4 regions of the Paenibacillus sp. SER-28 genome follow, and region 2 is predicted to be linked to each of the others. Evidence: riboswitches for the same ligand, from Rfam matches in the RefSeq annotation. Region 2 holds a riboswitch; each other region holds the start of a gene.
The links. Region 2 has a riboswitch for cyclic di-AMP ahead of ACUYLD_RS25060 (C40 family peptidase). Riboswitches for the same ligand answer to the same signal wherever they lie in the genome.

Region 1 (3,144 bases), on a different contig from region 2:
CGGCCATGCATTCAGTCCAACCTGACGCATAAGCCCATCACCGCCGACCAAGGAGAAGTAGAGCGCTACAGCCATGAAAAAGGTAACACCAATCTGGAAAACCATAAGAAATATAAGCATGCCCTTACCGCCTGCTTCTGCTTGCAATAAAGGCAGCATGTTCATGGTCCCAGCTATACTAGCAATAAAGTATACAACGGATAGAACAATGCCGCGTACAAATGAAGTATGTCGTCGGGTGAGTGACGCATACACAATAGCAAGTACACCCAGTACAAAGCTAAATAGGGCATAACCCGCATAGGTCATCAAATTCGCCCAAAATGTTTGCTTTTCGATATAATCGGTATAGGACGACGGGGCCGAAAAGCTTTGGGTGAAGGAGCGAACATCACCGTCTTCAAAAGTAAAAGCCAGTGTAAGTACCGAGGCGCCGATTTTTTTATCGTCTACGGTATACTTTAATCCGCCTTCTTGTTCAGTGGTCGCAAGCTTCAAATCCGACGGCTTAAAGCCAAAGCGCTTGACCCATACTGCGGCCGCCTGCTCCTTGGCTTCGAGCGTCATGCCGTCCTCAGCCACACGTACAAGCCTGTTACGTGCTTGTTCATCCGTAGAAATATCAGCCTGTGTGTAATTGGTGCTGGAGGTGATCCGTTTAAAGCTAACGACCTTGCCAGTGGATAAATCCACATGAATTTGCAGTTTACTCTTCGCTGAGGATTCAGGCAGATCGACCCGAAAGGTTTCGTAAGGGTAACTTTTTTTCCATGTACGGTCGTACTGTTGAAGTAGTTTTTCTCTAGATAAATAACCGTACAAATCTGTTTCGGCCTGATAGGTCACGACAGGCTCCTCAGGCTGTGATTCAGTATAGCCCAGCTCGGAGCGGGCGAAGTCCAATGCGTGTATGACCGCTTCTTGTTTGCTGATGACCTTTGCGTTCATTACTGATTCTGGACTCGGATTGCTAAGCGAGGGAATAAGCAATTGAAAGATAAAAAAGCAAATCAGGCCAATCCCGCCCAGCAAGCCTAATTTTTTGAAGTTGGCCGTGAGCACGACCGGTTTCCCGATAGGATTCATGAGTTTCCTCCTTAATCTGTAAATAAGAACATCCATTAAAGATATCATACTGCACAGGTTCCCGCCAACAGACAAGCGATATTCATGAAAATAGAGTGAAAGCACTTTAAAGTTCCAATAAAATTAGATAAGCTGCGATTAAACGATGCCCATTCGCAAAATAAAGCCAATTTCACGTTTTTTCGGCGAAATCGGTTTTGTGATCTGGATATAGAAGGATTATAATCTTGAGGCAATGCCTATGAAATACATAGGTAATGATATACAGTTGAGCCGAATTTCTATGGGAAAACGGGGGAACCATGTTACTGGGGTGAATTTTACAACCGATCCTGCTGGATCGGAAGTGTAAATAGGGCATACTGTGCTGCCCGAATCCGTCAGCTAACCTCGTAGGCTATGAGCAGGAACCAAGTCAGGCACTCGGTTTTCCGGTGTCTTTTTTTGTGCGTATAAAAGTGTTTGGATTGGTTAGACCGCTGCGGGTGCAGATTGCTCTTCCGATTGCTGTTATCCCCGGATTTTTTGATTGTATACCCCCTTTAATGGTTAAAATCCGGAGATAAAGGCAAACGCTTCGCTTCTTCAGAACAATTCTGCCCCCTTCGCTACTGCCCGCCAATAGCACAGGAGCCGAGTAGTGCTTGACATGCATTCTTCCTGTATTCAGGGAATGCTAATTACAGTTAACTAAGGTTTGGAAAAATCAAAAAATTCAGGGGCAACGACGATCGAAAGATCAAATGGAACGCGTAGCGAGCTTACACCGTATTAAATCACTGATTTATAGTTTTAAGGATTAGGAGAGAAGTGATGAATAGATGAATCCCAATGCAAGCTGGCTCCGGCTTTCTCCACCGCAGATATTCGTTGCGGGCTTTGCCATTATCATTCTAATAGGTAGTTTATTGTTAATGCTGCCGATCTCCAATACAACAGGAAAGTCACTTGCGTTTATAGACGCTTTGTTTACTGCCGCCTCTGCGACCTGTGTTACAGGGCTTGTCGTTAAGGATACAGGGACCTTTTTTACAACCTTTGGTCAAGTTGTTATCGCCGCGCTCATTCAGATCGGCGGCCTGGGCTTTATGACCATGGCTACCTTAATCGCGCTGGTGTTCAAGCGTCGGATTTCCTTGCGGGAGCGTCTCATTTTGCAGGAAGCGATGAATCAGACTTCTGTAGAGGGAATTGTCGGGTTAATCCGTAAGGTATTACTGTACTCACTGGTTATTGAAGGCGTATGCGCTACGATATTCTCGGTTCGCTGGTCCTTTGATATGCCCGTAGGCAGGGCGATTTATTTTGGAATCTGGCATGCCATCTCCATGTTTAACAATGCTGGTTTTGATTTATTCGGTGAATTTCGCAGCTTGACAGGTTATGTATATGATCCGATTGTTAATTTTACCGCAATGTTTCTAATTATTTCTGGCGGCATTGGTTTTGTAGTGATGTCAGACCTGGCAGAATATCGCAAGCGCAAGAGACTGTCCTTGCATACCAAGGTGGTACTCAGCATGACGGGCGCTATGATTGTAGTCGGCACGCTCGTGATTTTTGTATTTGAGTTTACGAATCCAAAGACTCTTGGCTCGCTTGATTGGGGTGGTAAGCTACTGGGATCTTTATTCCAGTCCGTTACTCCCCGTACCGCAGGTGCCAATACGCTGGACATCGCAGGCTTGCGGCAGGCTACGCAGTTTTTTATCATCATACTCATGTTTATTGGGGCTTCCCCTGGCTCTACTGGAGGCGGGATTAAGACCACAACATTCGCCCTGCTCATTGGAGCAGTGATTTCGATGCTGCGGGGGCGGGAAGATATTGTACTGTTCAAGTACCGACTTGCGCAGGGACGAATTTACAAGGCTTTGACCATCACACTGCTGGGGTTGCTGTTCGTGATCGGGGTGACCATGATTTTGTCGGCAACCGAAGATCATCATTTTCTGATGATCTTGTTTGAGACGGTGTCTGCGTTTGGTACGGTGGGGCTGTCGATGGGGCTTACACCTGATTTGACAGTCATAGGCAAGCTGGTGATTACCCTGACGA
Region 2 (3,144 bases):
AGATCAATTTCATTCTTCGGGTTGCGTCGTTGAGCTTCCTCTGCAATGGCACGGACAAAATCAGAGCCTTTGCCATGTCCGCATCTGTCAGGATGCATTCCAAGACCTAGCCGGGTCACACCGATCATAGGAAAATATTGAGCAAATCCTGTTAGCTTGTTCTCTTCATCCAGTACGGCAACATATTGCTCTTGGCGAAGCGTGGGACTTCCAAATTCGACTTCAAGCGCCTTCATTTGTTCCCAGGGGAGCCAACCGTATATGTTATAAGGTGGATCATAGTGCCACTCACAGATTGCAGCCGCTTGATGCTCGTCCATCGGTACGATCCGATAGTTGGATATTGAGGCCGGCATGTGTTCCATCCTCCTTTTACACAGGTACTTCAATCATTAACAACAGATTGTAGACAAGTTGCAGAGGAATGGCAAGCGTGTTTATTTCATACCTAAGTCGGGTATACATTCAATAAGAAGGAATTACTGCTCATATGCTCCCCCAGCGGTGACGGTAAAACCGACGATGTTCGCTACAATTGAAACCTTTTGAGGTCTCAGTTCGTCAGTAAAGATAATAATTGCTGATGTTGTGGACATAAAAAACCGCAATTCGATTCCGGCCAGAATCAAATTGCGGCTAGGGTTAGCTTGCTGTGCGTTAGTTATTCTACGTTATCGTCATCAGGAATGTCTGAAGCTACAGAATGGTAAGCGTCTGTGCTCATAATTCTTTTTGCACCGACATAGCGGTTAGCGTAATAATTTTCGTTCAGTGAGCTAACTACTACACCACGTGAAGTCGAGGAGTGGGCAAATTTCCCTTCACCTACGAAGATACCTACGTGGGAAATGCCTCTTCCTGTGGTGTTGAAGAACACCAGGTCCCCAGGTCTCATTTCATCGCGGGATACAGAAGATCCCATTTTGAATTGTGATCCAGATTGATGCGGAAGTTTAATTCCCAGTTTGTTGTATACGTACATTGTGAAGCCGGAGCAATCGAATCCCTCGAGTGTAGTGCCTCCGCTTCTGTAGTTCGTTCCTTTGGCATCTTGGATGACCTGGTCCATCTTAGAGTCTGCATATGCACTGCCGCCACCGAATGTAAAAGATGTAAAGGCAATGGCAAGACCCATAGCTGCGATCGTTAGCTTCTTCTTCAAAAAAAATATACCCCTTCCAATGCCTGCGAGGTTAGCTTAAGGATTCGGTAGAAGGTTCCCCTATGACCACTCTGTTGCGAGATCAATTCACCCAAAACTGGTTCCCCCGCTTCCTAGGTGCCAGGAATTAGGCTTAACTTAAGATGTGCACCTTGGAGAGCAGTATTCACAATAACGTTATTTTTGAGATAAAGGTTACAATAAAGATTACAAAGTTGTTACTATCAGTTCACTGCGATTATTGTAACAAAGACGGCTGGCTTTGGCAAATGTTTCATTGCAAAAAGTTACAAAAAAAATCTGCTCCTAATGTCCCAGGAACAGATCTTGTTAACAGTATTCAGTTATGTGTCGTTTGCGCGAGTATGAATCAAGGTTTTTCGACAGACGGAAATGAAGTAAAAAACATAAAGGCAGGGCTTAGCTTCTACTAGAGATATCGGTATGCCATAGTCTGTACTGCGAACTGATATGCCACAGCCTGACCAGACTAGTAACAAAATGATACGATTGCTGGAGAATGAGCGCCAGCATGCCAGTCCAAATCATCGCCACGGTGCCAAATAGACCCAAGACCAGCAGCACACAAGCACCGAGCAAAAGGGATATACCGACAGCTGGGAGGAGCTGGCGAAAGAAGGCGAGCAGGGACGATAGTATGGCGTGACCACCGACAGTACCCAGTTGCATATACAGGATGCACTGCCGAATGAACCATCCGTATGCCATCCATCCAATGACATAGGGCAATAAATGCAGCAGATAAGAGGAAGATTGAAGTGCTCCTGCTACAATAGGGTAGAGTCTCGGTACTACCCAAAAGGCGGGAAGCAGCAGCAGTCCCAACTCGATGGTGTAATACAACAGCGACGACATGCCATGGCGTTTCATACCCTTGAAAAAGGACAGGCTTTGCGGTTCAGTCGCATCGGTATGCAGACTTTGATATATTCCGGCTCTAATGAAGGGAGTGATCAGTATGCGTAGTACAGTCGCCCCTAGTAGTATCCACAAATACACATGTACTTCCCGGCTGTCCATCAGAGCAATCTGGCTCTCCATCCAAAATAAGGTCTGTCCCAGCTCGTTCTGACCCTGATCAGGATAACGGAGCAATAGCGGGATAACGGCAGACTGCACCAGCCGATAGAGAAACACCCCCCACAGTAGTCGATACAGAAATAAAATGATAACGATATAGAAACGTATGCGCACCAGCGCCCAGCCCTCTTTTATAACAGTCCGCATCTATAGACACCTCACCATGACAGACTTCCAAGCAGTGTCTCCAACAGCTTGGTTACACTTATACTCCAACGGGTTTGTTGCTTTTCGTCCAATTCGGCTTTTAGGCTATTGTTAATATGCTTGTTCTCCAGTGCAATGGTATATAAGGGATCAAGGGTTACATGGGAAACGGGAGAAGTACTTTTGATCCGAAAAGTTATGCTTTTGCCCGCACCGTCCCAAGCCTTGAATATCGTGGTACCATCCTTGAAGGTAAATTGGACAGGGATCTTGGGGTAATCCGCCCCTTTTTTGCTGACCGTCACGACTGCTTCATATCCATTCTCCAGCTTGTGGTTTGTGATGTGATCCACTGAAAAGTCCGCCATCTGGCCGTCATATACATACTGTTCAAAATAGTGGCTCCATGAGCGTCCGGTGACTCTCTCCACGATACGTTGAAAATCCAGTGAGGACGGATGCTTGAATCGGTACGTCTGGACGTAGGTCCGCATAATGCGATCCATTTTTTTCATACCCACCTGACGTTCAATGCCCCGTAGTACCAGCTTGCCTCGAGAGTAGGCATTTTGCGCGTACTCAGCAGCTGAGCCGTACTTCCATGACTCACGGTTTAGCGGCTGTGGGGAGGCTACCTGTCCCGATTGTAATGGCAAGTTAGGGGTAAGCCCATATTCTTGCTCCATAAGCCGCTCCTCTGCATAGGAGGTGAAGCCTTCATCCAGCCACGGCTC
Region 3 (3,144 bases), on a different contig from region 2:
GCAGCCGGGTACCTTGGAAGCGATAATCTTACGGATGCGCTCCCCTGCATGATCGGGATCGGTTAAAATGATGACCCCCCGCCGCTCCTGCGCCAATGCAATTTTACGCAGCGTCATTTTATTAATGGCGGAGCCGCCAGTTTCTATCGTATCCGCTTCAACAGCGCGGCGAATGGCCACCGTATCATCCCGGCCCTCTACCACGATCACTTCCTTGATCATTTGCGTTTCCCTCCACTGCTACACAGCAAGCTATATTTATCTTTCCCTGCTTTTGAAAACAAAATAAGAAGAGGATATCCTCTTCTTAGCATGGCATAACTATGTTGTTAATACTATCGCATTGCCCTCAACATACACAACCTGTTTTAGTTGATTTCAGGCTTTACCGGTCCGATAACATATACGGTTTTACCGTGCTTACGACCAAATTGGTTGGCTCGGCTCAAACTCTCATAATACACATCGATTTTGTGGCCTTTAATCGCGCCACCGGTATCCTCCGCACGACGGAAGCCCACCCCTTCGATGTACACCCACCAGCCGATTGGAATTATACTCGGATCGACCGCGATGGTGCGTCCTTCCGTGACACGTGCGCCGGATGCAGTACGTGTACCGATACCTGGCTCCTGTGAGGAATACGCCGTCATGGAGACATTTTGTAAAACTTTGCTATATTTAAAATTTACGCCTGCTTTACGGACAGCACTGCCCGAACTAACCGTTGTTGCCTTAACCGCATCATTGGGACCGACGGAAGCAGCAAGAACGACCGGTTTTTTCTTCGTTCCTACCGCAATGACTTTATCCACACGGTTCTGTGCAACTTCCTTGTTAACCAGCTGTTTGGATACCAACTTTCCATCATGATATACCTTTTGAACGTGCTGGACGACCACACCCGATTTGCCGCTTTGAATGACCCGATTATCGCCTTTATAAAGACTCGGATCGGCCGTTTTGATGACCTGATAAGGCACCTGTTTTTTCTGTTCGACCTGCTGTTTCTTCACACGGACGATTTTTATGTCCATGTTAGACGAAACAGAGGCATCCAACGCAGGATAAACTTTATCCGTTGATGATAATTTATAGCCCGAGGTACGAATGGCACCTTCTACTGTATTTTCTGTTGTGTACAGCTTTTTCGTCTCATTGCCTGAAGATACTTTAACCTGATTGGCACGTTTAATGACTACGCGATCGCCATCCTGTATTGCTCCATTTAGCGGCATGGAAACTGTATCATGCGGCTGAAGTGAAATGGAATGCTCGCTCAGCAAATCTTGAAGCTTGGATTCCCGGGTTTCTACCGCAGACGCCTTGCCATCGATGACAAAAAAGACTTGTTTTTTAGATTGCGTGTACATCAGAATTGAAATCATAATCGTTAGCGCGATTAGAAAAATAGCAACCAAAGCAGCCTGGCGCACATTCTCTTGCTTCCAACGCAATACGTAAGACATGCTGGATGAGCGTGACTCATGGGTATCCTTTTTCTGGAAAATGCCCATTTCCTCCGTCCTCCTTACATAGCCCGCCGTCTGGAGTAAGACATAGTTGAGATTTGACGTGACTATAACAGATTTTCTACAAGACAAGCCCAAACTACGACTGTCCTGCACCATGTACCCGTCTTCGCGGCATGCTGTCCTCCCCTGTTTAACCACAGTATGATGACAGATTTTCTTTTATTCACAACAAAAAAAGCCAGAGAAAGAGACTAGAGAGCTCTTTCGTGGCTTCCGGCATGTGTGAATATGCGGGAAAACTCATGCACGAGATGGCTTCTCTCTTGTTACGCTTACGGGGTTAGCTGTCGGGTTCGGACGTAGAGAGTCGCCCTAGCTTGGGTCAACCGCTCATGGCGGTCGCCTTCACATTCACCCCGAAGACCCAGAAAGAAATCGAAATACGGCTCCTCCACCTGTTCAATCCCATCCGGGAAAAGAATTTAGGTCGAGCCGGCTGGCGGAAGAGACGTTCCCTTCTTGCACATACGCCGGACGTACTGTAAGCCATATCGGTTCCCCCGTTCCCTGTAAAAGGGACTCAGCGAGACTGGTTCATGAAATGACTTGTTGATGTTTACATTCAAACAACAATTCACTGAAAAGATGATATCCTGTTTCTATGCATGTTGTAAAGCAGGTTTCAAGTACATTTTTTAAAATATTCGGTTAAAATATTGTAATATTCTCGAGTTTCCTGCAACAAATTCATGATTAGCTTCGTCTATCTCTTTATTTTGATCGATTTCTTCACTTTTTCATTGAATGTCAAATCGTTCCAGGGCATTTCGGGTCGTTATTGACACTAATTCCTCCACTGTAATCCCTTTGATTTGGGCTGCAGCCTCTGCTACCAGTCTCACATGTGCAGACTCATTTCGCTTCCCACGAAACGGATGAGGCGTCAGATAGGGAGCATCAGTTTCAATGAGCAGACGGTCCAGCGGCACCTGTGCGAGCACCTCTTTTGGCTGCTTGGCATTTTTGAACGTTATTGGACCACCGAAGGAAAGGTGAAATCCCATATCCAGCACCATTTTGGCTGTCTCCCAGCTACCCGAAAAGGAGTGCATGACTCCACCAATCTCACTCGCTTTTTCCTCGCGCAAAATCTTAACAATATCTTCATGTGCATCCCGGTTATGAATAACAATAGGCATCTTGAGCTCACGAGCCAGACCAATTTGATTTCGAAACACCCGATGCTGCACATCCTTCGGTGATGTATCCCAATAATAATCCAGACCGATCTCCCCGATGGCTACAACCTTTTTATGACTGCATAACGATGCAATCCATTCTAAATCGCCCTCCTGCATTGTAATAGCATCCTGCGGATGCCATCCAACTGCTGCATAAATAAAATCATACGTCTCGGCCAATTTCATGGTGGATGGAATGGTCTCACGATTAAATCCGATATTGATCATCCGCGTTACTCCTGATTCGACAGCACGTGCTATAACTTCTTCACGATCTTCGTCAAATTGTGGCGCATCCAAGTGAGTATGAGTGTCGAATAAATCCAAGGTTTACATCTCCTTTTTTTACTTACATTTCTATATAGTTGTCTATTCTTTGACAAAATAATTCCTTATTTCGGCAGGAAGCCTGTCTTTTACCGCGTTCA
Region 4 (3,144 bases), on a different contig from region 2:
ATCGCATACATCAGCATATTCATCAGCCCGACACCCTTGCCGCCAAAAATGACGTTTAGCATCATTTCTCCCAAAGCAGCCATACCACCCAGTGGGGTTAGTGTATCATGCATATTATTGACCGAACCTGTTGTTGCCGCTGTTGTGACCGCAGTGAATAAAGCCGATTGTCCAATGCCGAAACGAACCTCTTTCCCTTCCATGCTTCCCTGAGAAGCATCCACACCCAGTGTCTGGATTAACGGATTACCTGTCTTCTCAGACACATACGTAATGGATAGAAAAATAAGAAACAATACCATCATGGAGCTAAAAATAATCCAGCCCTGCTTACGATTACGGGCAAACAATCCAAAGGTATACGGCAACGAAGCCGGCATTACCCACATTGCCAAAATTTCCAGCACGTTCGTCCAAGGACTTGGATTTTCAAAAGGGTGCGCAGAGTTAGCTCCCGCATAACCACCCCCGTTTGTCCCCAAATGCTTGATGGACTCCAGAGAAGCAATGGGTCCCATAGAAATCTGCTGCTGTGTTCCGCTCAGCGTCGTAATATCCGCCGTAGGCTGTAGCGTCTGGGGTACCTTCAATCCAACCAGCACCAGCGTAAGCACAAAGGCCAGCGGCAGGAAAATTCTTATAATGGCTTTAATAAAATCTTGAAAGAAATTGCCCATTCCTTCACCGCGCCGCGTCAATCCTCTCATAAAAGCCGCAGCAACCGCAAAACCGGAAGCAGCCGAAGTGAACATCATCATCGTGACGAACGCCATCTGTGTCAGATACGTAAGCCCGCTTTCTCCGCTATAATGTTGGAGATTCGTATTCGTCATAAAGCTGATTACCGTATTAAAAGCTAGTGATGCTTCCATATTACTGTTTCCAGCCGGATTACCGGGAAGCATTCCCTGTAAACGCAACAGCAAGTAGCTGATTGCCACAAGCACGGCGTTCGTAGCAATGAAACTCATAACATACGTAGTCCAACGCATGCTCTCCACTTTCTTCAAGCCTACTACCTTATAAATCAGCTTTTCTGTTCTGCCAAAAATCCGATCCGTCCGATTGGGTTCATTCGAGAATACATGATACATATATGTACCCATTGGCTTTACCAAGAGCAGCAATATAACGATCACAATTCCAATTTGAAGCAGCTCCATCCTTTATTCCTCCTTCAAAATGCTCCTGCGTTTGGAACAACAGACCTGCTTCCAGAGCACCAAACGTGTGCACACGTTTGCGAAAACCTGCTACCTATGATGCTTAATATTCATGATCTGTTGTTCCCGCCCGCTCTATCCCCTATAGCTGACTAGAACTTTTCAGGGTTCAGGAGTGCGTAGATTAAATACATAAACACAATAGCCGTAAGCCCAAGTATAACGATCATCCTCTTCGTCCTCCTTTAGAGGTCTGCGCATCACACCAGCGTACAAACAGCAGTATCACTCCATAACTCACAGCCATGACGAGCAGCATGTATATATCCATCATGTTTATACCCTCCGTATCGGTCCTCAGATCGCCATTCCTATTTCATCATAAAATCATAAAACAACTATGTTATAAGTGCTTATCCGTTCAGCAGAAAACCCACCTCTCCGTTCAATGTGTAGATCACATGGTCCGCTCCCAATCCTCGATAAATTCCTTGTGGATTACAGCCGTGCGTAATAACATAGATCGATTCCGATGTTAGCGGCCGACATATTTGCAGGAAACGGCAAGTCAGATTCAAGCTGTTCTCGAACAAATACACACTACCAATTTCTTTTTTTGGAAAATTCCATTTTCCCGCTTGCATGGTATTGATGCGGACAATGTGCTCCACACCCATTTTCTTGAGCTGTCGTTCCTCCTGGGCGCTATTCGTCAGAACTGCAAACGCCAATTTTTTGAAAATAAGCAATTTCACAAAACTTCTGCCCGCTTCATTCGGTGCAGTGACAATAATTAACCGACCTTCCATCAGTAGCTCCTCTCCCGGTATAAAAAGACAACAAAAAGAAGCCGAAGGAAAAAGGCTTTCCTCCGGCTTCTTACATATCCATGATAAAATAAACCATGGCTGCACACGGCGGTTTGTTGCCTCTCCCTGTACGCTTACGAGGTTAGCTGTCGGATTCGGACGTGAGAGTCGCCCTATTTCTGGCACTTGACCGGAAAATTCACCCCCATGAGACACACGGCAAGCCGTACAGTCTCGATTGGTTCCCCCGCTTTTGCAACTGCAAAATTTAGCGCTATAGACATTTCGTTGTTGCTTCATTCAAGTTAATTTGAAATTACGTCTTGAATCATACACCCGCGCATGGAAGACTGTAAAGCTCAACTGCGGGGTTATAAATCGGCCTTTAGAGCATAGAAGATTAATAATAACGCTTACAATACAACTATGCTACTCACAGCTCCTTCAATCTCTGTTTTTCATCCCTTTTTGAAAATGACAAGCATGTCAATATTGGCGTAGGGTAGAGCCTTTTTGACCTTTTTTTGTAAAACGAGAAGAAAATACGCTATATGTACCAGCTAAACACCGATTGAACCCGCTTTTATAAGAAGAAACACCTTAATTCGCTCCATTTGCAGTGCGATTTACTGTTTTGAACAAAATACGAATTTACAGCGGCTAAAGGCTTAATACAGCTTTTCCAGACTTGCAACCTTACTTTGAATTGCTTACAATTTAATTGCTGAATATTGAATGAGGAGAGATACTATGACCGTTTATGAATATGATGCGCAAACCCTGCAAGGGAAACCAATTCCGTTATCCACATATAAAGGGAATGTTCTGCTTATTGTGAACACAGCCAGCAAATGCGGGTTAACCCCCCAATACAAAGCGTTACAAGAGCTATATGACCAGTACCATGAACTGGGGCTCGAAATTTTGGGATTTCCCAGCAACCAATTCGCCAAACAAGAGCCAGGTTCCAGCGAGGAGATTTCCGAGTTTTGCCAGATCAATTATGGTGTTACCTTTCCGATGTTCGCCAAGACAGATGTCAATGGCGATCAAGCGCACCCCTTATTTCGCTTCCTGACCCAAACAGCTCCGGGGGTACTAGGGTCCAAAGCGATCAAATGGAATTTTACTAAATTCTTAATTACACGAGAAGGTAACGTATTTAAGCGCTA

Region 1: it holds a riboswitch for cyclic di-AMP, as region 2 does, so the genes downstream of both, ACUYLD_RS21825 (TrkH family potassium uptake protein) here and ACUYLD_RS25060 (C40 family peptidase) in region 2, are expected to answer to the same signal.
Region 3: it holds a riboswitch for cyclic di-AMP, as region 2 does, so the genes downstream of both, ACUYLD_RS23675 (3D domain-containing protein) here and ACUYLD_RS25060 (C40 family peptidase) in region 2, are expected to answer to the same signal.
Region 4: it holds a riboswitch for cyclic di-AMP, as region 2 does, so the genes downstream of both, ACUYLD_RS01560 (hypothetical protein) here and ACUYLD_RS25060 (C40 family peptidase) in region 2, are expected to answer to the same signal.

The regions. Positions count from the first base shown of each region.
Region 1 covers NZ_JBRECM010000012.1:55,264-58,407, reverse strand. Annotated here, with positions in the region: gene ACUYLD_RS21830 (CPBP family intramembrane glutamic endopeptidase) at 1-1,086, opposite strand, end outside; cyclic di-AMP (ydaO/yuaA leader) riboswitch at 1,348-1,500, shown strand; gene ACUYLD_RS21825 (TrkH family potassium uptake protein) at 1,908-3,144, shown strand, end outside.
Region 2 covers NZ_JBRECM010000020.1:2,047-5,190, reverse strand. Annotated here, with positions in the region: gene ACUYLD_RS25065 (GNAT family N-acetyltransferase) at 1-356, opposite strand, end outside; gene ACUYLD_RS25060 (C40 family peptidase) at 662-1,162, opposite strand; cyclic di-AMP (ydaO/yuaA leader) riboswitch at 1,168-1,306, opposite strand; gene ACUYLD_RS25055 (hypothetical protein) at 1,583-2,410, opposite strand; gene ACUYLD_RS25050 (M1 family metallopeptidase) at 2,422-3,144, opposite strand, start outside.
Region 3 covers NZ_JBRECM010000015.1:81,287-84,430, forward strand. Annotated here, with positions in the region: gene rnmV (ribonuclease M5) at 1-222, opposite strand, end outside; gene ACUYLD_RS23675 (3D domain-containing protein) at 369-1,517, opposite strand; cyclic di-AMP (ydaO/yuaA leader) riboswitch at 1,789-2,071, opposite strand; gene ACUYLD_RS23680 (TatD family hydrolase) at 2,273-3,043, opposite strand; gene ACUYLD_RS23685 (HD domain-containing protein) at 3,086-3,144, opposite strand, start outside.
Region 4 covers NZ_JBRECM010000001.1:331,231-334,374, reverse strand. Annotated here, with positions in the region: gene kdpA (potassium-transporting ATPase subunit KdpA) at 1-1,163, opposite strand, end outside; gene ACUYLD_RS01565 (potassium-transporting ATPase subunit F) at 1,316-1,393, opposite strand; gene ACUYLD_RS01560 (hypothetical protein) at 1,577-1,972, opposite strand; cyclic di-AMP (ydaO/yuaA leader) riboswitch at 2,088-2,256, opposite strand; gene ACUYLD_RS01555 (glutathione peroxidase) at 2,723-3,144, shown strand, end outside.